Regions from separate parts of the Klebsiella sp. F11 genome, predicted to be linked through region 3. Evidence: predicted binding sites of a transcription regulator. Region 3 holds the regulator's gene; each other region holds the start of a gene.
The links. Region 3 encodes Fur, which represses iron uptake genes when iron is present. Its sites were predicted from a motif close to ATAATAATGAGAACNACTATCAA; they were not measured.

Region 1: a site for Fur is predicted at 2,365-2,387, ahead of AC1M2H_RS12790 (TonB-dependent siderophore receptor). Genes of this name have one in related genera too.
Region 2: a site for Fur is predicted at 3,871-3,893, ahead of AC1M2H_RS06020 (TonB-dependent receptor domain-containing protein). Genes of this name have one in related genera too.

What each region holds. Positions count from the first base shown of each region.
Region 1 is NZ_CM160060.1:2,567,969-2,575,115, reverse strand. Features, by position in the region: gene AC1M2H_RS12790 (TonB-dependent siderophore receptor) at 1-2,098, opposite strand, end outside; gene AC1M2H_RS12785 (FAD-NAD(P)-binding protein) at 2,854-4,464, shown strand; partial or broken gene AC1M2H_RS12780 (SDR family oxidoreductase) at 4,559-4,906, shown strand; gene AC1M2H_RS12775 (carbonic anhydrase) at 5,096-5,731, opposite strand; partial or broken gene AC1M2H_RS12770 (sigma 54-interacting transcriptional regulator) at 5,946-6,623, opposite strand; gene AC1M2H_RS12765 (DeoR/GlpR family DNA-binding transcription regulator) at 6,651-7,147, opposite strand, start outside.
Region 2 is NZ_CM160060.1:1,202,326-1,209,472, reverse strand. Features, by position in the region: gene AC1M2H_RS06050 (metal ABC transporter substrate-binding protein) at 1-549, shown strand, start outside; gene AC1M2H_RS06045 (manganese/iron ABC transporter ATP-binding protein) at 546-1,367, shown strand; gene sitC (iron/manganese ABC transporter permease subunit SitC) at 1,364-2,212, shown strand; gene sitD (iron/manganese ABC transporter permease subunit SitD) at 2,206-3,054, shown strand; gene AC1M2H_RS06030 (nitrous oxide-stimulated promoter family protein) at 3,061-3,405, opposite strand; gene AC1M2H_RS06025 (Rdx family protein) at 3,482-3,763, opposite strand; gene AC1M2H_RS06020 (TonB-dependent receptor domain-containing protein) at 4,005-6,377, shown strand; gene AC1M2H_RS06015 (hemin-degrading factor) at 6,450-7,147, shown strand, end outside.
Region 3 is NZ_CM160060.1:3,983,984-3,991,130, reverse strand. Features, by position in the region: gene nagE (PTS N-acetyl glucosamine transporter subunit IIABC) at 1-135, shown strand, start outside; gene glnS (glutamine--tRNA ligase) at 314-1,981, shown strand; gene chiP (chitoporin ChiP) at 2,420-3,823, shown strand; gene AC1M2H_RS19730 (ChiQ/YbfN family lipoprotein) at 3,871-4,203, shown strand; gene fur (ferric iron uptake transcriptional regulator) at 4,283-4,735, opposite strand; gene fldA (flavodoxin FldA) at 5,027-5,557, opposite strand; gene ybfE (LexA regulated protein) at 5,708-6,001, opposite strand; gene ybfF (esterase) at 6,135-6,908, opposite strand; gene seqA (replication initiation negative regulator SeqA) at 7,092-7,147, shown strand, end outside.

The DNA.
Region 1 (7,147 bases), 1.4 Mb from region 3:
GGTTTTTATTGACGTCCCAGGTCGCGCTCAGCCCAACAATGCTGTATGGACTGACTTCATTTAGCTCGCTTGCGGACACCGCCTCCCCCTTGTAGTTAAAGCGCTTCGGTTTCTGGCGGCCATACCAGGTGAAGGTGCTCTGTAAAGAGAGATCGTCACGCACCTGCCAGCTAACGGTCGAGTTCAGCGTGAACTGCGGGATCACCGACAGGCGATCGCCGGTGGTTTTGTTCTTGCTTTGCAGCATCCACGTCAGGTTGTTGCTCCAGCTGACCGTGTCGCTCACCGGCAGGTTTAGCGAGCCTTCCAGCCCTTCTACCAGCGCCTTCGGCACGTTTTCCCATTGATAAATATTGGTCGTGCCGTTGCTGGCCGTGCCTACCGCCGAGTAACCGGATTCAATCTTATTGCGGTAGTCGTTGCGGAACCAGGTCAGCCCCGCCTGATAACCCTCATGCTTATACTCAAGGCCGATCTCTTTGTTGACGCTGGTTTCTGCCTTCAGATCGCTATTACCCATCAGATAACAGGCGGAACTGCTGGCGTAGCAGCCCTGGCCGTTACTGTACAGAATATAGTTCGGGTTGAGCTGGTAGAGATTCGGCGCTTTATAGGCGCGGGCAATCCCCAGCTTCAGCGTCCAGTCATCGGAGAGCCCCTGGGAGAGGTTCAGCGATGGGCTCCAGTTATTACCGACAATACTGTGGTGGTCAAAGCGCAGGGCTGGCGTCAGCGTGGTGCTATCCGCCAGAGTGATATTGTCTTCGGTAAACAGCGAGAAAATTTCGGCGCTGGAGTACGGACTGCGCCCGGTTGCCGAGATGCCGTCGATGGAGCCATAGGAGAGAGACTGGGTGGTCGACACGCCATCCTTCATCCGCTGTTGGTTCCACTCGGTGCCCAGCGTCAGATTCTGCTCAACCCCGAGGGTAAACGGAATATTCACTTCACTGTGCAACAGCACGTCCGACAGGTCGATATCCGAGAATTCGCTGCTGGAGAAGATACCCTCCGTTCCGCCCGCCAGCCCTTCGCTCATCCGGGAGTTGCGAGTATGTTCATACTGGGCGTAGCTGTTGCTGGTCACCCCGTTATCCCAGCCGCCGGTCCAGGTCACACCATAGGTCTGGCGATAGAGGCGGTTGGTCTCCTTGCCGTACATACTCTTTACCAGCGTGCTGGTGTTGGTGTTCTGCGTGTCGCCGGCGTAGAGGTTGCCCTGACGGCTGTAGCCGGTTTCAAACTCCAGAGCCTGCATCGGCGCAAACTCCCAGCGCAGCTTGCCGTGGATATCTTTATTCACAACGCCTTCGCGCCCTGCGGGATAGGATCCCGCATAGGTACCGGTTCGTGCCGCTTCATGGCCGGAGTTAATATCCTGGGCATCGGCCTGCGTCTTGCTCAGATTGCCCCATAGATTAAAGCTGACCTCATCCGACAGCGGACCGTTTAGGCTGAAGTTCGTGCGCTTCGTCGCCCCCTCTTTACGATGCTGAGGCGCGTTCATATAGGTATTCCAGGAACCATGCCACTCGCTGCTGGTCGGTTTAGTGACGATATTGACCACGCCCCCCATTGCGCCATTGCCGTAGCGGGCCGCCGCCGGGCCGCGAATAACGTCAATATGATCGATCATTTCCGCCGGTACCCAGCTGGTATCGCCGCGCGTGTCGCGGTCACCGCGCCAGCCATAGCGCACCGAGTTACGGCTGGTCACCGGTTTACCGTCAACGAGAATCAGCGTGTTCTCAGGCCCCATCCCGCGAATATCGACCTGGCGGTTATTGCCGCGCTGACCGCTGGTGGAGTTGCCCGTCAGGTTGACGCCGGGCTGGGTGCGAATCAGTTCGGAGACGTCGCGGGCGGGTGGATGTTTGCGGATTTCATCGGCAGTGATGGTGGAGACGCCGGGGGCCTGGAGGGTCTGCGCGGCCGCGGTAACGACCATCGTTTCGTCTTGATTCTCCGCTGCGGTTGCCGCAGCGGATTTCTTCGTTTCGTCTGGAGTGCTGTCGTCAGCGGCCTGCGCCGGCAACCCCACTCCCCAGATAGCCATATGAATCAGCACGGCCAGCGAGTAGTGTGAATAATGTTTCATGGAATATGCCCTGTTTTCTTTTATTGCCTTCGGGGCACGCCTTCTTCATTCGTCAGATAAACACCGGCAGCGACCTCCAGACACAGAACATCTTCTCTGGTTTTGGCGTAAGCAAAGCCCCCCGATGTCATATCGGGATATTAATTAGCCATTTGCACCGAAAAAAAAATCCGCTCTGGAAAAATGAAGAAATAAACGCGCCACGCTATTCTTTGATAGCGTATTCCTATCGGCAGCCAATTGGATTATTGTGCCGCTCTACGTTATTAAAAATGAGATTCATTATCAAGCTGATAATTAATCAACGGATTTTTATGTTTAAATAATTCAATAAAATCAACCATATATAAAATAAATATTTACATTTTAAACTCATTAAAATAAATGAATCACATCTACATTAAATAAGCACAATTTAATCATAATATCCCCACAATTGTTAAAGTCGACACGCCTTTATTATTGCAAGAAAACTTTGCAATAAAAATGCCGTGCCGGTTATTATTCACGCCCGTACTCTCGATAATATGCGGTACCTGGTACCGGCTTATCGGGCAGCATCAACAAAAAATGACTTTAATCCCCTTGAATGAAATGGCGCTCCCAGCAGCTTCAGCCAACCATGCGCTATCAGAAACAGGCACTTTACCACTGCCCAGCCATCCCTCGTTTATACTTCGGGTAGCGCCCTTAGGGACACCTTCAGCGGCAGCCCGCTAACGGATGGCTGCGCCTAAAATAACGAGCCCATATCAATGAAGAAAATTGCGATTATCGGCGCGGGGCCGACGGGGATCTATACGTTTCACGCGCTGTTACAGAGCGCGGCACCGCTGGCCATCTCTATCTATGAACAGGCCGATCGGGCCGGCGTCGGGATGCCCTACAGCCAGCACGACACCGCGCGGATGATGCTGGCGAACATTGCCAGCATTGAAATCCCGCCTATTTTCTCGACCTATATCGACTGGCTGCAGGGGCTAAGCGCCGGGCATCTGGCGCGCTACGGAGTACGCAAAACGTCTCTTCACGTTCGCCAGTTCCTGCCGCGCCTGCTGCTGGGTGAATATTTCCGCGACCAGTTTCTGCAGCTGGTTGCAACTGCCCGCAAGCGCGGGTTTGAGGTCACGGTCCGCGAATCCTGCAAGGTAGAAGATCTGCACGTCACCCCCTCCGGGGTGATGCTCTACGCCCAGCACGCCGTAGAACCGGCGCATTTTGACCTTGCGGTTATTGCCACCGGCCACGTCTGGCCTGGTGACGATACCACGCCGCGCGCCCACTACCCGAGCCCGTGGTCGGGGCTAATGAGCGCGCGTATCGCGCCCTGTCGGGTCGGCATAATGGGAACGTCGCTCAGCGGTATAGATGCCGCCATGGCGGTAGCCGCGCAGCACGGAGAGTTCGTGGAAGCGGCGGACCAGTCGCTCAGCTTCAGGCTGGATCGCGGCAGCGAGGGGCTGGAGATAGTGATGATGTCCCGCTCGGGGATCCTACCCGAAGCCGACTTCTACTGCCCGATCCCCTATGAGCCTTTAACTATCGCCAGCGACGAGGCTATTAGCCGGCAGATCGCCGCCGGATCCGCGGGGCTGCTCGATCGGGTTTTCGCGCTGATGGTGCAGGAAATTGACGCCGCCGACCCGCGCTGGAGTCGGGAGATGGCGCTTAACACGCTAAACGCCGACAGCTTCCACGATGCCTGGTTCGCCGCGCGCCGGAAGTATGACCCTTTTCAGTGGGCTGAGGAGAATCTCATTGAGGTCGAGCGCAACAAGCGCGACAGACGTACCGTGGCCTGGCGCTACGCGATCCTCAGACTGCATGAAGCGGTCCAGGCCATCGTTCCTCACCTCGACTCGCGCGACAGCGAACGGTTTAGCGCCGGCCTGGCCCGGGTGTTTATTGATAACTACGCGGCGATCCCGTCGCAATCCATCCGCCGGCTGCTGGCGCTGCGCGAGGCGGGCGTTATCAGCATTCTCCCCCTGGGACCCGATTACGTCATCGCCAGTGAGGATAACCTGACGGAAATTAGCGCCAGGCAGTCCCGATATACCTTTGACGTCTTTATCGACGCCCGAGGACAGAAGCCGCTTAAGACCAAAGACCTGCCATTCCCGACGTTGCGCAGGCAGATCCTTGCCGGCGGAGACGCTATACCCGAGGTCGGTGAAGACTACACGCTGCTTGAACCGCAGATCGTACGCGGACGCATTGCATTCGGAGCGCTGCCCTATCTCATGCACGATCGTCCGTTCGTTCAGGGCCTCACGGTATGCGCGGAGATCGGTGCGGCAATGGCCAAAGCCGCCTCGCAGCCGGCAGCGCGTCCGCGGCGGAGGCTGCCGTTTATCGAGAGCTAGCCGCTATTGACGCTTTCGGGCGAGCATCGGCGGCCTGCCCCCACCCTTAGCGGCGATCGGGCGCAGGCTGCCAGGGGTCCTTTTCCCGATCCTCGCCATCATCAACACCTCCTCGGTGCAGGCCTTTAAGCCCAGCCCGATACTCTTTGACTACGCCCAGACCAAAGCCAGCCTCGTGGCCTTCACCAAATCATTGGCCAAACAGCTGGGTCCAAAAGGGATCCGCGTCAACGCCGTCGCGCCCGGCCCCTAGTGGACGGTTCTGCAGTCCAGCGGCGGCCAGCCGGAGGAGAAGGTCCGCCAGTTCGGCGCGGATACCCCGCTCGGCCGTCCGGGGCAGCCGGTCGAAATCGCCCCGCTGTACGTGACGCTCGCCTCCGACGCCTGCTCGTTCACCTCCGGCCAGGTCAGGTGCTCGGACGGCGGCGACGGCGTGCTGTAAGTCGGCCGCCGGCAAGTGGATCAGATAGCATTGTCAGCGCGGCGAGGAGCTCGGCCTTGTCGGGCCAGGACGGGATTCGTTTTGAACAGCGCGCAGCGGGTGATTGAACCTGCGCGGCGGTAGCAGAGCAGGTATCGGGAGAATGGCGGCGCGGTGCGGGATGCAGGGCTTCCCTGCCCTGTCGCCGAATTACTCGAAGAAAACTTCAGGGTTTTCAGAGAGCGAGACGAAGGATTTGGTATTTTTATCCAGGGCGCCAATCGCGCCGCTTTCAATATCATATACCCAGCCGTGCAGGCGCAGCGCGCCGTCGCGTAGCCCGACGGCGACCGACGGGTGCGTTTTGATATTGTTAAGCTGGGCGATAACGTTCTCGCGCACCATCGCGTTCACTTTATCAATTTCGCTATCCCAGGTTTTGCTGTCTACCACCGCTCGCGCCGCATCGGCATAGTGCAGCCAGTGGGAAACCGCCGGCATCGCGTCCAGACACTGGCAGGTTGCCACCGCCGTCATTGCGCCGCAGTTAGAGTGGCCGCAAATCACGATATCGGTCACCCCGAGGGCAACAACCGCGTACTCGATGGTGGCTGAGACCCCGCCCGGTTCCGGCCCGAAGGAGGGAACGATATTACCCGCATTACGAATAACAAAGAGCTGTCCAGGTTCCTGCTGGGTCACCAGTTCTGGCACCAGACGGCTGTCGGAGCAGGAGATAAAAAGCGCTTTGGGATTCTGGCTGGACGCCAGGCTGCGGAAGAGCTCTTTACGCTGGGGGAAGATCTCTTTTTGGAAGTTGAGGAAACCCTCAATGATATGTTGCATAGCAGTGTCTCTTTTCTCTGTTTTAATTACGGTATGACAAAGATCACACTATGTAGTGTATCACCGACGGGTCGAATAGGAATTATTTTGCTAAACGCTCAGTTAGCGGGCAGCCGGGCGATACCCGGAGATATTGAAGGATCCGGGCAGCCCGGTACACCGACGGCTACGGTCACGATACGGCGCGGCGCTTTCAGCCTGTCCGGACGGCGTTTTAAAGCCCCGCCAGCTCATATTTTTTAATCTTACGATACAGGGTGGCAATGCCAATACCCAGCTCATCTGCCGCCTGCTTTTTATTGCTGTGACGAGCTAACGCTTCGCGGATCATCTGCCTTTCCATCTCCTCCAGCGCCGTGACGCTCTCCTCTTCCCCCGGCACGCTCAGCGGGCCGGCGGCACCCGGCTCACGCTCCGCCAGCCTGGCGCCGCTGATGATATTGGGCGGCATCTCGCCGGAGGGCACCACGTTGACCAGATACGCCATCAGGTTGCTCAGCTCGCGAATATTACCCGGCCAGCAGTAGCCCTTGAGCATGGCGACGACCTCCGCAGCCACGCCGGGGTAGACCAGCTCCAGACGCCTCGTATGCAGCTGCAGAAAGTAGTGAATCAGCAGTTCGATATCCTCCTGACGCTCCCGCAGCGGCGGCAGCATCAGGGGGATAACGTTGAGCCGGTAGTAGAGATCTTCGCGGAATTTGCCGGCAACGATAAACTGCTCGAGATTCTGGTTAGTCGCCGAAATAATGCGGATATTGACGGGCAGCGGATGGCTGGCGCCGACGGGCTGGATTTCTCGCGACTCAATGGCCCGCAGCAGCTTAGCCTGCAGCGTCAGCGGCATATCGCCAATCTTGTCGAGAAGCAGCGTGCCGTTGTTCGCCGCCCGGGAAGAGCGCCCGCAGAATAACGGCGATTACACCGTATAGATGCGGATGTCGTGCTCGCGAAACGTGGCGCTATACTCGCGGCTGACGTTCTCTTCCACCACCAGCACGTCGATAGCGCCGCTTTCAACCACCACAAAGCGGGCTACCGCCGGGATCTTGTCCGACGTCAGGCCGACGATAATTTCACTACACTGCCCGATCACCGCTTTCTTAAATTCGCAGTCCGCGTAGTCAAATCCCGTCAGGCCGGACTCCGGGGCCATCGCGCAGCCGCCGATAAACCCCTGGTCAAACAGAATGCCCTGCAGCTGCGCCACCGCCGAGGTGCCGACGCATCCCCCGGACGCCCGCTGTATCTGCCCGCCGAGGATCACCACGTCATAGAGCGGTTTTTTTAGCAATACGGCGGCAATTTCCGGCGAGTTGGTGACCACCGTCAGCGCCAGCTCGGCGGGAAGGGCCTCGGCCATCGCCAGGTTGGTGGTTCCGGTATCGATAAAAATACAGCCGCCGGGCTTCACCA
Region 2 (7,147 bases), 2.8 Mb from region 3:
GGCAAGCCCAACCCGCACGCGTGGATGTCGGCGGACAACGCCCTAATCTACGTCGATAACATCCGCGACGCGCTGGTGAAATACGATCCCGACAACGCCGACGTCTATCGCCGCAACGCCGAGGCCTATAAGGAAAAAATCCACCAGACCATGGCGCCGCTGAAAGCGCAGCTGGCGAAGCTGCCGGAGGATAAGCGCTGGCTGGTCACCAGCGAAGGTGCATTCTCCTACCTCGCCCGCGATAACGGCCTGCAGGAGCGCTACCTATGGCCGATTAACGCCGACCAGCAGGGCACGCCGCAGCAGGTGCGCAAAACCATCGACACCATGAAAAAAGAGCATATCCCGACCATCTTCAGCGAAAGCACCATCTCCGATAAGCCGGCGCGCCAGGTCGCGCGGGAAGCGGGCGCCCACTACGGCGGCGTGCTCTACGTTGACTCCCTGAGCGCCGCCGACGGCCCGGTACCGACCTATCTCGATCTGCTGCGGGTGACCACGCAAACCATCGTCCAGGGCATCAACGACGGCCTGAGGAAACAGTCATGAGTACAGAGTCGGCGGGGCTGGTCATCGACAGGGTCAGCGTCACCTACCGCAACGGCCATACCGCGCTGCGGGATGCCTCCTTCAGCGTCCCGCAGGGTTCGATTGCCGCGCTGGTCGGCGTCAACGGCTCGGGGAAATCAACCCTGTTTAAAGCGCTGATGGGCTTCGTGCGTCTGGCGCGCGGCGAGATTGCGATCCTCGGTCGGCCGGTCAACCAGGCGCTGCGGCAAAATCTGGTGGCCTACGTCCCGCAGTCCGAGGAGGTCGACTGGTCGTTCCCGGTGCTGGTGGAGGACGTGGTGATGATGGGCCGCTACGGCCATATGGGCTGGCTGCGGCGGGCAAAAGCTCGCGACCACCAGATCGTTGACGCGGCGCTGGCGCGCGTGGGGATGAGCGAATACCGCCAGCGGCAGATCGGCGAACTCTCCGGCGGCCAGAAGAAGCGCGTGTTCCTTGCCAGGGCCATCGCCCAGCAGGGCAAGGTGATCCTGCTGGATGAACCCTTTACCGGCGTCGACGTGCAGACCGAAGCGCGGATCATCTCCCTGCTGCGGGAGCTGCGCGACGAAGGCTGCACCATGCTGGTCTCAACCCACAATCTCGGCTCGGTCAGCGAATTTTGCGACTACACCGTGATGGTCAAAGGCACCGTCCTCGCGAGCGGCCCAACCGAGACCACCTTTACCGCCGAGAATCTCGAGCTTGCCTTTAGCGGCGTGCTGCGCCACGTGGTGCTCAAGGGCGGCGAGGAACGGATTATTACCGACGATGAGCGGCCGTTTATCAGCCGCCGGGCGACGGGAGGAGAAGGATGAGCTGGCTGCTGGAGCCGTTTGGCTATCAATATATGCTGAACGCGATGTGGGTCTCGGCGCTGGTGGGCGGCGTGTGCGCGTTTCTCTCGTGCTACCTGATGCTGAAAGGCTGGTCGCTGATTGGCGACGCCCTTTCCCACTCGATCGTTCCCGGCGTGGCGGGGGCCTATATGCTCGGCCTGCCCTTTGCGCTGGGCGCCTTTCTCTCCGGCGGGCTGGCGGCGGGCAGCATGCTGTTTCTCAACCAGCGCTCTAAGCTCAAGGAAGACGCCATTATCGGGCTGATTTTCTCCTCCTTCTTCGGCATCGGGCTGTTTATGGTGTCGCTCAACCCCACCTCGGTCAATATTCAGACCATTATCCTCGGCAATATTCTGGCGATTGCTCCGGAGGATATTATCCAGCTGGCGGCGATCGGTTTTATTTCGATAATCATCCTGCTGCTGAAGTGGAAAGATCTGATGGTGACCTTTTTCGATGAAAGCCACGCCCGCTCCATCGGCCTCAACACCACCGGGCTCAAGCTGCTGTTCTTCACCCTGCTGGCGGCCTGTACCGTGGCGGCGCTGCAGACCGTGGGCGCGTTTCTGGTGATTTGCCTGGTGGTCACCCCCGGCGCCACCGCCTGGCTGCTCACCGACCGCTTTCCGCGCCTGCTGGCGATTGCCGTCGCCATCGGCAGCCTGACCAGCTTTTTCGGCGCCTGGCTGAGCTACTATCTGGACGGCGCCACCGGCGGCATTATCGTGGTGGCCCAAACGCTGCTGTTTCTGGCGGCATTTATTTTCGCGCCAAAGCACGGCCTGCTTGCCAGCCGCCATCGCACCAGGGAGGCCTCATGCTGACCGCTCTGCTCGACCCGTTCCAGTTCCCTTTTATGATCAACGCCATGCTGGTGGCGGCTATCGTTGCCGTTCCCTGCGCGCTGCTGTCGGTGTTTTTGGTGCTTAAAGGCTGGGCGCTGATGGGCGACGCCATGAGCCACGCGGTGTTTCCCGGCGTGGTGGTGGCGTACATCGTCGGCATTCCGTTCGCCATCGGCGCCTTTATTGCCGGGCTGTTCTGCGCCATTGCCACCGGCTATCTTGATGACAACAGCCGCATCAAGCGCGATACGATTATGGGGATCGTCTTTTCCGGCATGTTTGGCGCCGGCCTGGTGCTGTACGTCGCCATTCAGTCCGAGGTCCATCTCGACCATATTCTGTTCGGCGATATGCTGGGCATCTCCGCCAGCGATATCGCGCAAACCTCGCTAATCGCGCTGGCTATTGCGCTGATTATTGGGCTGAAGTGGCGCGATTTTCTGCTGCACGCCTTCGACCCACATCAGGCTAAGGCCAGCGGCCTCCGCTGCGGGCTGCTGCACTATGGGCTGCTGTGCATGATTGCGCTGACGATCGTCGCGACGCTGAAAGCGGTGGGGATTATTCTGTCGATTTCGCTGCTGATCGCCCCGGGCGCTATCGCCCTGCTGCTGACCCGGCGTTTTATCAGCGCCCTGCTGCTGGCTGTGGCGCTCGCCGTGGGCTGTTCGTTGGGCGGCGTCTGGCTGTCGTTCTATCTCGATAGCGCCCCGGCGCCCACCATCGTGGTGCTGTTCACCGCGCTGTTCGTCATGACGTTCGTTTATACGACGATGCGCGATAGCCGGACGCAGGCCGAATCCGCGGAGGCCGAGAGCTAGCGCCGGCTATTTTTTAGGCCGGTACTTTTCCGGCAGCTCGGGGACCGGCCGCTTATCGTCAATCAGATGACGGATGGTTAATATCGGGTGGCGCCAGAGCATTCGCGGCCCCGCCCAGCGCATGATCTGCTTCATCTCTTCGCGTCTTGCCGGCTGATAGCAGTGCACCGGGCACTGCTTGCAGGCCGGCTTTTCTTCACCAAACACGCATTTATCCAGCCGCTTATCGGCATAGGCATTGAGCGCCTGATAGTGCTCCGCGTCGGCGAGGGCATCCGGACAGCGGCGCTGATAGAGCGAAATCATCCTGCTGATGGTCTCTTTTTCGCGATCGATACGTTTACCCGCCATAGCCTGCCCTCGGCAACAAAGATGCACCTATAATACACCTTCAGACGGCGCGGCGCAGCCGCTTACTCCCTGAGGATTAGGCCGGTTTATCCACGTGTCCCAGCGATTTTTCCGGGAAGCAGACGTCGCGCACCCGCCGCTTAAGCTCCGCCGCATCGGGGAAGCCCTCATCCTGCTTGCGATCCCAGATTTGCACATCGTCCACGCTGATGGTGAATATTCCCCCGGTTCCCGGCACCAGCGTGACCGAGGCGATATCGGTGCTGAAGGTGTGCAGCAGCTCCTGCGCCATCCAGCTGGCGCGCAGCATCCAGTTACACTGGGAGCAGTAGGTGATGGTAATGGCGCGTTTAGTCATTGTTGTCCTCAATAATCCTTACCCAAATGATCAGGTACGTTAATCGTTAAGCCGAATTGTAATCAACTTTATGGATAAAATGTGGAGATATAATGAATTGGTTGCAAATGGAAATACTTATCATTAGTATTAGCAGGATCACAGGGAAGGAATTCGCCAGCAAAGGGAAATCACGGGGTGAATCGACCAATCTGGAAGTAACGCGTGGGCCAATACTAATAATTATCAAGGCGTGGCTACTATGTACAAATCCACTCAGTCAACGGCATGGTTTAAAAAAAGCCTGCTGGTGACTTCTTTGCTCGCAGCAATTTATCAGACCACCGCCGGGGCGGCTGACAGCACCAATAAAAACCTTACCAGCGATGCATCATCCGATGATAGCTCGGAGGTGATGACCGTGACCGCACCGGCTCCCGTGCTGAAAGCAGGCAGCGAACACTCCATTAGCGCTCAGGATCTGCAGGACAAAGGCGCCAAAGATTTCGGCTCCATCATGCGCTATGAGCCGCTGATTGGCGCCACCGGCGCCAGCGGCGGATCGGGCAACGGCAAAAGCGGCTTCGACCGCGGCGGCTACACCGGCTACAACATTCGCGGCATGGAGAGCAACCGCGTCGGTATCGACGTCGACGGTATCGCCCAGCCGAACGCCACCGGACGCAGCTACGTCAGCCGCGCGGGCCTCAACACCTTCGGCATCGGCCGCGACTACATTGACCCGTACATGTACGGCAGCATTGATATTCAGTCCGGCGCCACCTCCACCGAAACGGCCAACAGCTCCATCGGCGGTAACGTCTCTTTCCGTCCGAAATCTGCCGATGACTACCTGCGTCCGGGCAAAACCAGCGCCTTCGGCTACCAGAGCGGCTACGACTCCGCCGACCGCAGCTGGCACAACGGCGTCACCATCGCCGGCGGCGATGAGACCCTGCGCGGGATCTTCGTCTACAGCCGTCGCGACGGTCAGGAAACGGAAAATAACAGCGGAACGATCGATTCATACCCGGCCAACTGGCACTCCGACGCCTTTATGACTTCCGGGATCTGGCAGCCAAATGAAGAGCACAAGCTGACCGGCACCTTCGATTACTACCATAAAACCAACCATACGCATTACGACACCTGGGACTCCAGCGGCAGCAGCGTTATCGGCACCGCCAACCAGACCAGCCAGACGCGTCGCTGGGGCCTGAGCCTGAAAGACGACTGGACGCCGATGAACGACTATATCGATAGCATGTCGACTAAGGTCTACTACCAGCATACCGAGGCCCATGACTGGACCTATATGCCGGATAGCACCACCCTGGCAATGGAGACCGTGAACTCGAACTTTGACACCGACACCTGGGGGTTCCAGACCGCGCTGGCCAAATCCGTGGGCCGTCATGACCTGAGCGGCGGCCTCAACGCCAGCACCAGCAAAACCCAGCGTCCGTTCAGCCAGTCCCCGGTGCCGAGCGTCTACAGCGCGATCATGCAGCCGGAAGCGGATAGCCGCGGCTACGTCATCGCCGGCTTCGTGCAGGATAAGATTAACTTCGATCTAGACAGCCATAACTTCGCCGTGATCCCGGGCATTCGCGTAGTGCACCAATCTACCAAGCCTGAGAACCTCTCGGATCTGACCACCAACAGCAGCGTGCTGACCGGCTCCGCCGTCTCGACGCTGTACGGTAAGAACTCCGATACCCAGGCGCTGCCGTCGCTGACCCTGCAGTACGAGATGACTCCGCGCCTGATGACCTACCTGCAGTACCAGCGCGGCGCGCAGTTCCCGAACGCCAGCCAGCTGTACGGCTCATGGAACCTCGGTTCCAGCTATGCCGGACGGGCGCAGTACGCGCTGATCGGCAACACCGATCTGAAAACCGAAACCAGCGATAACTTCGAGTGGGGGATGAAGGGCGAGGTGACGGAAGGCATCACCATGCGCACCGCGCTGTTCTACAACAGCTATAAAAACTTTATCGCTTATAGCCGCTATACCCGCTCCGGCAACCCGGATCACTTCACCAACGTGCCGTCAAATATCTACACCATTTACCAGGCGGAAAACCGCGATAAGGCCTATATCTACGGCGGCGAAATCAGCGCCAAATTTAACTTTGGCACCTGGTTTGAAGAGGTTAACGGCCTGAGCGCCACCCTCGCCTACGGCTATAGCGAAGGGAAATCGAAGTCCAGCTATAACGGCGACAAGTACGTTGACCTCGATAGCGTCGCGCCAATGAAGGCTATCGTCGGCGTGGCGTGGGACGACCCGGCAAAAGTGTACGGTACCGCGCTGACCGCGACCTTTGTTAAGGGCAAACGTGCCAGCACCACCAACCGCGAAAGCTATACCAACACCGGCTCGGCGATCACAGATTCCACCAGCGAATATATGCGCGTGCCCGGCTACGGCATGCTCGACTGGACCGCTTACTGGCAGGTGGCGAAGAACGTGCGCCTGAACGGCGGGATTTACAACATTACCGATCGTAAATACTGGGATTACCTGAGCAGCCGTAATATTGAGACATCGACCAACCAGGATGCCAACGACAAAGCGCTGGCGACGATGCCTGGCCGTACCTGGCAGCTGGGCGTGAACGTCGATTTTTGATCGGCCAGATAATAAGAAACCTGCCCCCGGCCATCGTGCCGGGGATACTCATCGTAGAGAAGGATGTGAATTATGCGAGACGCTCAACATCAACATGCCCCGCTGTGGCAGCGCTATCTGACCACTAAAGCGCAATCTTCCGCCAAATACGCCCGCGATATCGCCGCCGAAATGGGGATTAGCGAAGCCGAACTGACCGAAGCTCGCCTCGGCTACGATGCCGTGCGTCTGCAGGACGACGCGCGCGCGATTCTGGCCGCGCTGGAAGCGGTCGGCGAAACGAAGTGCATTTGCCGCAACGAATACGCGGTACACGAGCAGGTCGGCGAATTTACCCACCAGCACCTCACCGGCCACGCCGGGCTGGTGCTCAACCCGCGGGCCCTCGACCTGCGCCTGTTTCTCAGCCAGTGGGCTAGCGCGTTCCACCTGACCGATAACGATCGTCAGAGCATTCAGTTCTTCGATCATCACGGCGACGCGCTGCTGAAGGTCTACGCCATCGAGCAAACCGATATGGTCGCCTGGGACGCGCTGATCGCTGAGCATACCCAAAACGAACCAACGCCGCTGAAAATTCGTCCGGCGGAGATCGCAAAATATGCCGATACCGTCGACGCAGCCGCGCTGGAGAGCGAATGGCGCGCGATGACCGACGTGCACCAGTTCTTCGTCCTGCTGAGAAAGCACAATCTGTCGCGCCAGCAGGCTTTCCGGGCGGTGAGCGACGACCTCGCCTGCCGCATTGAAAACGATGCCCTGCCGCGCCT
Region 3 (7,147 bases):
CTTAACGCGAACGCCCGGTCGATGATCAGCCCGGTAGTCTGCAGCAACAGCGATGATTACAGCGCGCTGGTGATTCAGGCGACCGGTAAAGTTGTCGCCGGCCAGACGCCGCTGTATGAGATTAAAGGCAAGTAAGGCTCCTGAGTAGAGTTTATGCCTGTGCGGCGGGGGGAAACCTCCGCCGCTTTTTTTTGCCGCAAATGACCCCATAATCTCCTTCAGATACGTATTTTCAGTAACTAATAGTTGTCTCTACGTCCTGCTTGTAAGATCATGTCCCGTTATACGTTGTTTACGCTTTGAGGAACCCATGATGAGTGAGGCAGAAGCCCGCCCAACTAACTTTATTCGTCAGATCATCGATGAAGATCTGGCTACTGGTAAGCACACCACCGTTCATACGCGCTTCCCGCCGGAGCCGAACGGTTATCTGCACATTGGCCACGCCAAATCAATTTGCCTGAACTTCGGCATTGCTCAGGATTATCAAGGCCAATGCAACCTGCGCTTCGATGACACCAACCCGGTGAAAGAAGATATCGAATACGTTGAGTCGATTAAAAACGACGTGCAGTGGTTAGGTTTCCACTGGTCCGGGAAAGTTTGCTACTCGTCTGATTATTTCGATCAGCTGCACAGCTACGCCGTTGAACTGATTAATAAAGGTCTGGCATACGTTGACGAGCTGTCGGCGGAAGAGATTCGCGAATACCGCGGTTCGTTGAAGGCGCCGGGCAAAAACAGCCCGTACCGCGATCGTAGCGTAGAAGAGAACCTGGCGCTGTTTGAAAAAATGCGCGCCGGCGGTTTTGCGGAAGGTAAAGCCTGCCTGCGTGCGAAAATCGATATGGCTTCGCCGTTTATCGTTATGCGCGACCCGGTGCTGTACCGCATTAAATTCGCCGATCACCATCAGACCGGCAGCAAGTGGTGCATCTACCCGATGTACGACTTTACCCACTGCATCAGCGATGCGCTGGAAGGTATCACGCACTCTCTGTGCACACTGGAGTTCCAGGACAACCGTCGCCTGTACGATTGGGTGCTGGATAACATCAGCATCCCGACTCATCCGCGTCAGTACGAATTCTCGCGTCTGAATCTCGAATACACCGTGATGTCCAAGCGCAAGCTGAACCAGCTGGTGACCGAGAAGCACGTGGAAGGCTGGGACGATCCGCGTATGCCGACCATTTCCGGCCTGCGTCGCCGCGGCTATACCGCCGAATCGATTCGCGAGTTCTGTAAGCGCATCGGCGTAACCAAACAGGACAACACTATTGAAATGGCGTCGCTGGAGTCCTGCATTCGCGAAGACCTGAACGAAAATGCCCCGCGTGCGATGGCCGTTATCGATCCGGTAAAACTGGTTATCGAAAACTATCCGCAGGGCGGCAGTGAAAATGTGACCATGCCGAATCATCCGAGCAAGCCGGAGATGGGCAGCCGTGACGTGCCGTTCAGCGGTGAAATCTGGATCGATCGCGCGGACTTCCGTGAAGAAGCCAACAAGCAGTACAAGCGTCTGGTGCTGGGCAAAGAGGTTCGCCTGCGTAATGCTTACGTGATCAAAGCCGAGCGCGTAGAGAAGGACGCAGAGGGCAATTTCACCACGATCTTCTGTACCTATGATGCCGATACGCTGAGCAAAGATCCGGCGGACGGCCGCAAGGTGAAGGGCGTTATCCACTGGGTGAGCGCGGCGCACGCGCTGCCGGTAGAAATTCGCCTGTATGACCGCCTGTTCAGCGTGCCGAATCCGGGCGCCGAAGAGGATTTCCTTGCCGTCATGAACCCTGAATCGCTGGTTATCAAGCACGGCTTTGCCGAGCCGAGCCTGGCGCAGGCGCAGGCCGGTAAGGCCCTGCAGTTTGAGCGTGAGGGCTACTTCTGCCTCGACAGCCGCTATGCAAGCGCTGACCATCTGGTGTTCAACCGCACCGTTGGTCTGCGCGATACCTGGGCGAAGGTCGGCGCATAAACCCGCGTCGCCGCATTGCCATCAAAAACGCCGCATCCGCGGCGTTTTTTTATGCCCGCAGCTATTGGCTGGCGTAGTTATTTTCGCGATGCGAATTAATCTTGTTTACAGCCGGTAATATATCCCGTCGGGTCCGTTCGTTATTATTGTGTAAAAATCCTTTGTAAGCGCTTTCATCTCAACTTTTATCCTGATTTTGCAAATACTTCCGCGCTAAATGTACGAAATATAAGGCTGTAACAAACAGACATAGATTATGTGCGCTTTGTCATAATCTTAAGCTTTGGTCGGCGAAAGAGATTGATAATTCGCGTCACGAAAAATAGTCTATCCATAGCGGATATGCGAACTTTTACCGCCCCGCTTTTTAGCAGTCTTATTTATTTTTCGCGGCTTGCCTTTGGCTCCGCGTTTTAAAACGTCAAAGAGGATATGCACATGCGTACGTTTAGTGGCAAACGTAGTACGCTGGCGCTGGCTATTGCCGCCGTCACCGCGATGTCGAGCTGGATCGTTGTTCCGCAGGCCAGCGCAGCAGGTTTTATTGATGATTCCACATTAACCGGCGGTATCTATTACTGGCAGCGCGAGCGCGACCGTAAAGACGTCACCGACGGCGATAAGTACAAAACCAACCTTTCGCATTCAACCTGGAACTCCAACCTGGATTTCCAGTCCGGCTACGCTGCCGATATGTTTGGTATTGACGTGGCGGCCTTTACCGCCATTGAAATGGCGGAAAGCAGCGAAAGCGGCCACCCCAACGAAATTGCCTTCTCCTCAAGAAATAAAGCCTACGACGAAGATTACTCCGGCGATAAGAGCGGAATTAGCCTCTACAAAGCGGCGGCGAAATTTAAGTTTGGCCCGGCGTGGGCGCGCGCTGGCTATATTCAGCCAACCGGGCAAACGCTGCTGGCCCCGCACTGGAGCTTTATGCCGGGCACTTATCAAGGTGCCGAAGCCGGAGCCAACTTTGATTACGGCGACGCCGGCGCGCTGAGTTTCTCCTACATGTGGACCAACGAATATAAAGCGCCGTGGCATATCGAGATGGATGATTTCTACCAGAACGATAAGAAGACCAAAGTCGATTATCTGCACTCTCTGGGCGCCAAATATGATTTTAAAAATGACCTCGTGCTGGAGGCCGCGTTTGGCCAGGCTCAGGGCTATATCGACCAATATTTTGCCAAGGCCAGCTATAAATTTGACGTTGCCGGCACCCCGTTAAACACCAGCTATCAGTTCTACGGCACCCGCGATAAGGTCAGCAACGGCGGCGTGAACGATATTTATGACGGCACCGCCTGGCTGCAGGCGCTGACCTTCGGCTACAAGGTTGCCGACGTGCTGGACCTGCGTCTGGAAGGCACCTGGGTTAAGGCCGAGGGCCAGCAGGGCTACTTCCTGCAGCGTATGACTCCAACCTACGCATCCTCTAACGGCCGCCTGGACGTGTGGTGGGATAACCGCTCCGACTTCAACGCCAACGGCGAAAAAGCGGTGTTCTTCGGCGCCATGTATGACATGAAAAACTGGAATATGCCGGGCTGGGCGTTTGGCGCGTCTTACGTTTACGCATGGGATGCGAAGCCGGGCAAAATGGCGACGCCAGATGCCTACTACAACGCGGATAAGCGTCTGGAAGAGTCGGCCTACAGCCTCGATGCCATGTATACCGTACAGGACGGCCGGGCGAAGGGCACGCTGTTCAAGCTCCACTTCACCCAATACGACAACCACTCCGATATTCCAAGCTGGAGCGGCGGCTACGGCAACATCTTCCAGGATGAGCGCGACGTGAAGTTTATGGTTATTGCCCCGTTCACTATTTTCTGATGCCGCAGCGGCGGGCGTAAGCCTGCCGCCAGTCCGTGAGGTTGATTATGAAAAAGCTATTGCTCATCGCCATGCTGGCATCGGGCCTGGTGGCCTGTACGCAGTCACCGGCGCCAAAAGAAGACAGTAAACTGAAGGATGCCTATAGCGCCTGTATCAATACGGCGGAAGGGAATCCGGATAAAGTTCAGGCCTGCCAGAGCGTGCTGAACGTTCTTAAAGAGGATAAGCAGCATCAGCAGTTCGCCACGCAGGAAAGCGTGCGCGTGCTGGATTATCAGCAGTGTATCCAGGCGACCCGCACCGGCAACGATCAGGCGGTGAAGGCCCGCTGCGACCAGATCTGGAAAGAGATCCGCCGCAACAATACCCGGCCCTGATTTCCCCCGTACTTCCTATTTGTGGGCATAAAAAAAGCCAACCTTCGGGTTGGCTTTTTGCTGCTTACGCTGCGGGAAATTATTTTTCCAGCGGATCATGCGCGTGTTCATCTTCGCGGCAATCGCCTTCCGCACAGTGGCCGTACAGGTACAGGCTGTGGTTGGTCAGGCGGATGCCGTGACGGTGGGCAATTTCACGCTGACGCGCTTCGATGGAGTCATCGCTGAACTCAATCACTTTGCCGCAATCGAGGCAAATCAGATGATCGTGATGATGCTGCTGCGTCAGCTCGAAAACGGATTTACCGCCTTCAAAGTTATGGCGGGTAACAATGCCGGCATCATCAAACTGGTTCAGTACGCGATAAACGGTAGCCAGACCGATCTCTTCACCCATGTCGATCAGGCGTTTGTATAAATCTTCCGCGCTGACGTGATGGTTATCCGGCCCCTGCAGCACTTCCAGAATTTTTAATCGTGGAAGTGTGACTTTCAGGCCAGCCTTCTTCAATGCGGTATTGTTGTCAGTCATGCGGAATCTGTCCTGTTGCTAAACGATCTACTTCCATTAGCGGAAGTAATACAGAGAATCACCCGATGTAACGCGTCTCATTATAGAACTGCCATGATGAAATGAAAACCGCAAGCATCGAGCCTTGTATGCTGTCAAAAACGAGGCACAGGCTACAAACTGCGTCACGTCTCCTCGTTAAATCAGAGGACATTGTACAGATATGTGATTAAAAGTTAAAAACTTGTAGCTATTAGTTTTATTGCTTTTACCTATTAATACGGCGATATCCCAAGATAGCGCCGTTAACGATCAGGCGTTTTTGATTTCTTCGAGGTGCAGTTCTTCAGAAACCTGCTTAACCCATTTCTCTACGCGCTCGTTGGTCAGCTCAGGCTGACGGTCTTCATCGATAGCCAGACCGACGAAATGGTCGTCATCGGCGAGACCTTTAGAGGCTTCGAAATGGTAGCCCGCGGTTGGCCAGTGGCCGACGATGGTTGCGCCGCGCGGTTCGATGATATCGCGAATGGTACCCAGCGCGTCACAGAAGTATTCAGCGTAGTCTTCCTGGTCACCGCAGCCAAACAGGGCGACCAGCTTACCGTTGAAATCGACCTCTTCCAGCGTCGGGAAGAAATCGTCCCAGTCACACTGCGCTTCACCGTAGTACCAGGTCGGGATGCCCAGCAGCAGAATGTCATGAGCCTGCAGATCTTCTTTGCTGCTTTTGGCAATGTCGTGAACATCAGCAACGTCTTTACCAAGCTGCTTTTGGATCATTTTTGCAATATTTTCGGTGTTGCCGGTGTCGCTGCCAAAAAAGATGCCGATGATTGCCATGAGTAAAATAACCTCTTGATACTTAATGATGTGGTAGTGGCGTAATGCCCGCAGATAACGGCAATCATAGCAGAACAGGGGAGGGGGCGGAAACAGCAATCACGCCCGACTGCACACTCTGCTACATGAAAGTGCTGTTTTTGCGGTTTCTCAGACTTTACCCTGGCTATGCAGGGCTGCCAGCTGGTTCATCAACATCTCTTCAATCAGATCGCTGCGGTTCATATTGCGGGCATCGGCCAGCTCATTGAGCGCATCGACCGCTTCAGCGTTGAGCTTAAGCTCCACGCGCTTTAAGCCGCGAACTTTGTCGCGTTTAAGCTGATTGCGTTTATTGATGCGCAGCTGTTCGTCGCGCGAAAGCGGATTGGTCTTTGGTCTACCCGGGCGACGCTCGGTTGCGAACAAATCTAATGTCGTACGGTCCGTTTGTTCTTTTGCCATGATTCAGAGTGACTTCGGGGAAACGAGTTGTCGGGCCATTGCCGACACAGATAGCGCGCCATAATACATCAGGCGAACCGCTGCGCCAACGACCGCGGGCATTCTGCGGCGCGGTCGGGCAGTTTTTAGCCAGTTATGCCGCTAAAGAGGAGAGATATCGGCGAATGGCGCGCAATACCGCTTCCGGTTTCTCCGCATGGACCCAATGGCCCGCGCCGGCAATCACGTGCGCGCGGGCCTGGGGGAACTGCGCCAGCAGCGCGTCGCGATACTCGTCGGTCACGTAGGGAGAGTTGCCGCCCGGGATAAACAGGGCCGGATGCGGCCAGGCGGGAACCGGCTGCCAGCCAACGATATGGCTATATTGATCCCACAGGACCGGCACGTTAAACCGCCACTGGCCGTCAACGAAGGACTTCAGCAGAAACTGAATCACCCCCTCTTCCTGCAGATGCTGGCGCATGATTGCCGCCGCCTGCTGACGGGTCGCGGCGCCGGTGGCGGTCACGGCGTTGATGGCGGCAAAGATTTCGTCATGGCGGCGGACGTGATAATCCACCGGCGCGATATCGATAGCCACCAGGCCGTCGATGCGCTCCGGGGCCAGGGCGCTTAGCGCCATCACCGCTTTACCGCCCATTGAGTGGCCAATAAAGGTCGCTTTTTCCAACTGCAGATCGTCAAGGGTGTCGAGCAGATCCTGCGCCATAGCGGCGTAGGTCATCTGCGGATCGCGCGGGGAAAGACCGTGATTGCGCATATCGACCTGCAGGATATCGTAGTCGGCAACCAGGTCGCGCGCGAGGATCCCCAGGTTATCAAGGCTGCCAAACAGACCGTGAACGAGGACCACCGGGGAATTATTGTGCGGATTTTGCGCAGATTGCGCGCGGCTATTTAATTTCATGGCAAAGTTCTTTTTTTCGCTCCGTCGGGTTAGGGTATTATGTTGGACATTCTGCCATCCGGCTGCAAGACCCAGAGCTATCTGAGTTTTACCGCCATCCTGGTTTGACGCTATCCGCGGTTAGGATTTGTCCTTATAATCCTGACAACTTGTATTCAGAAAAAGATATCGCACTGGATTAAGATGAAAACAATTGAAGTTGATGATGATCTCTATCGCTATATTGCCAGCCACACCCA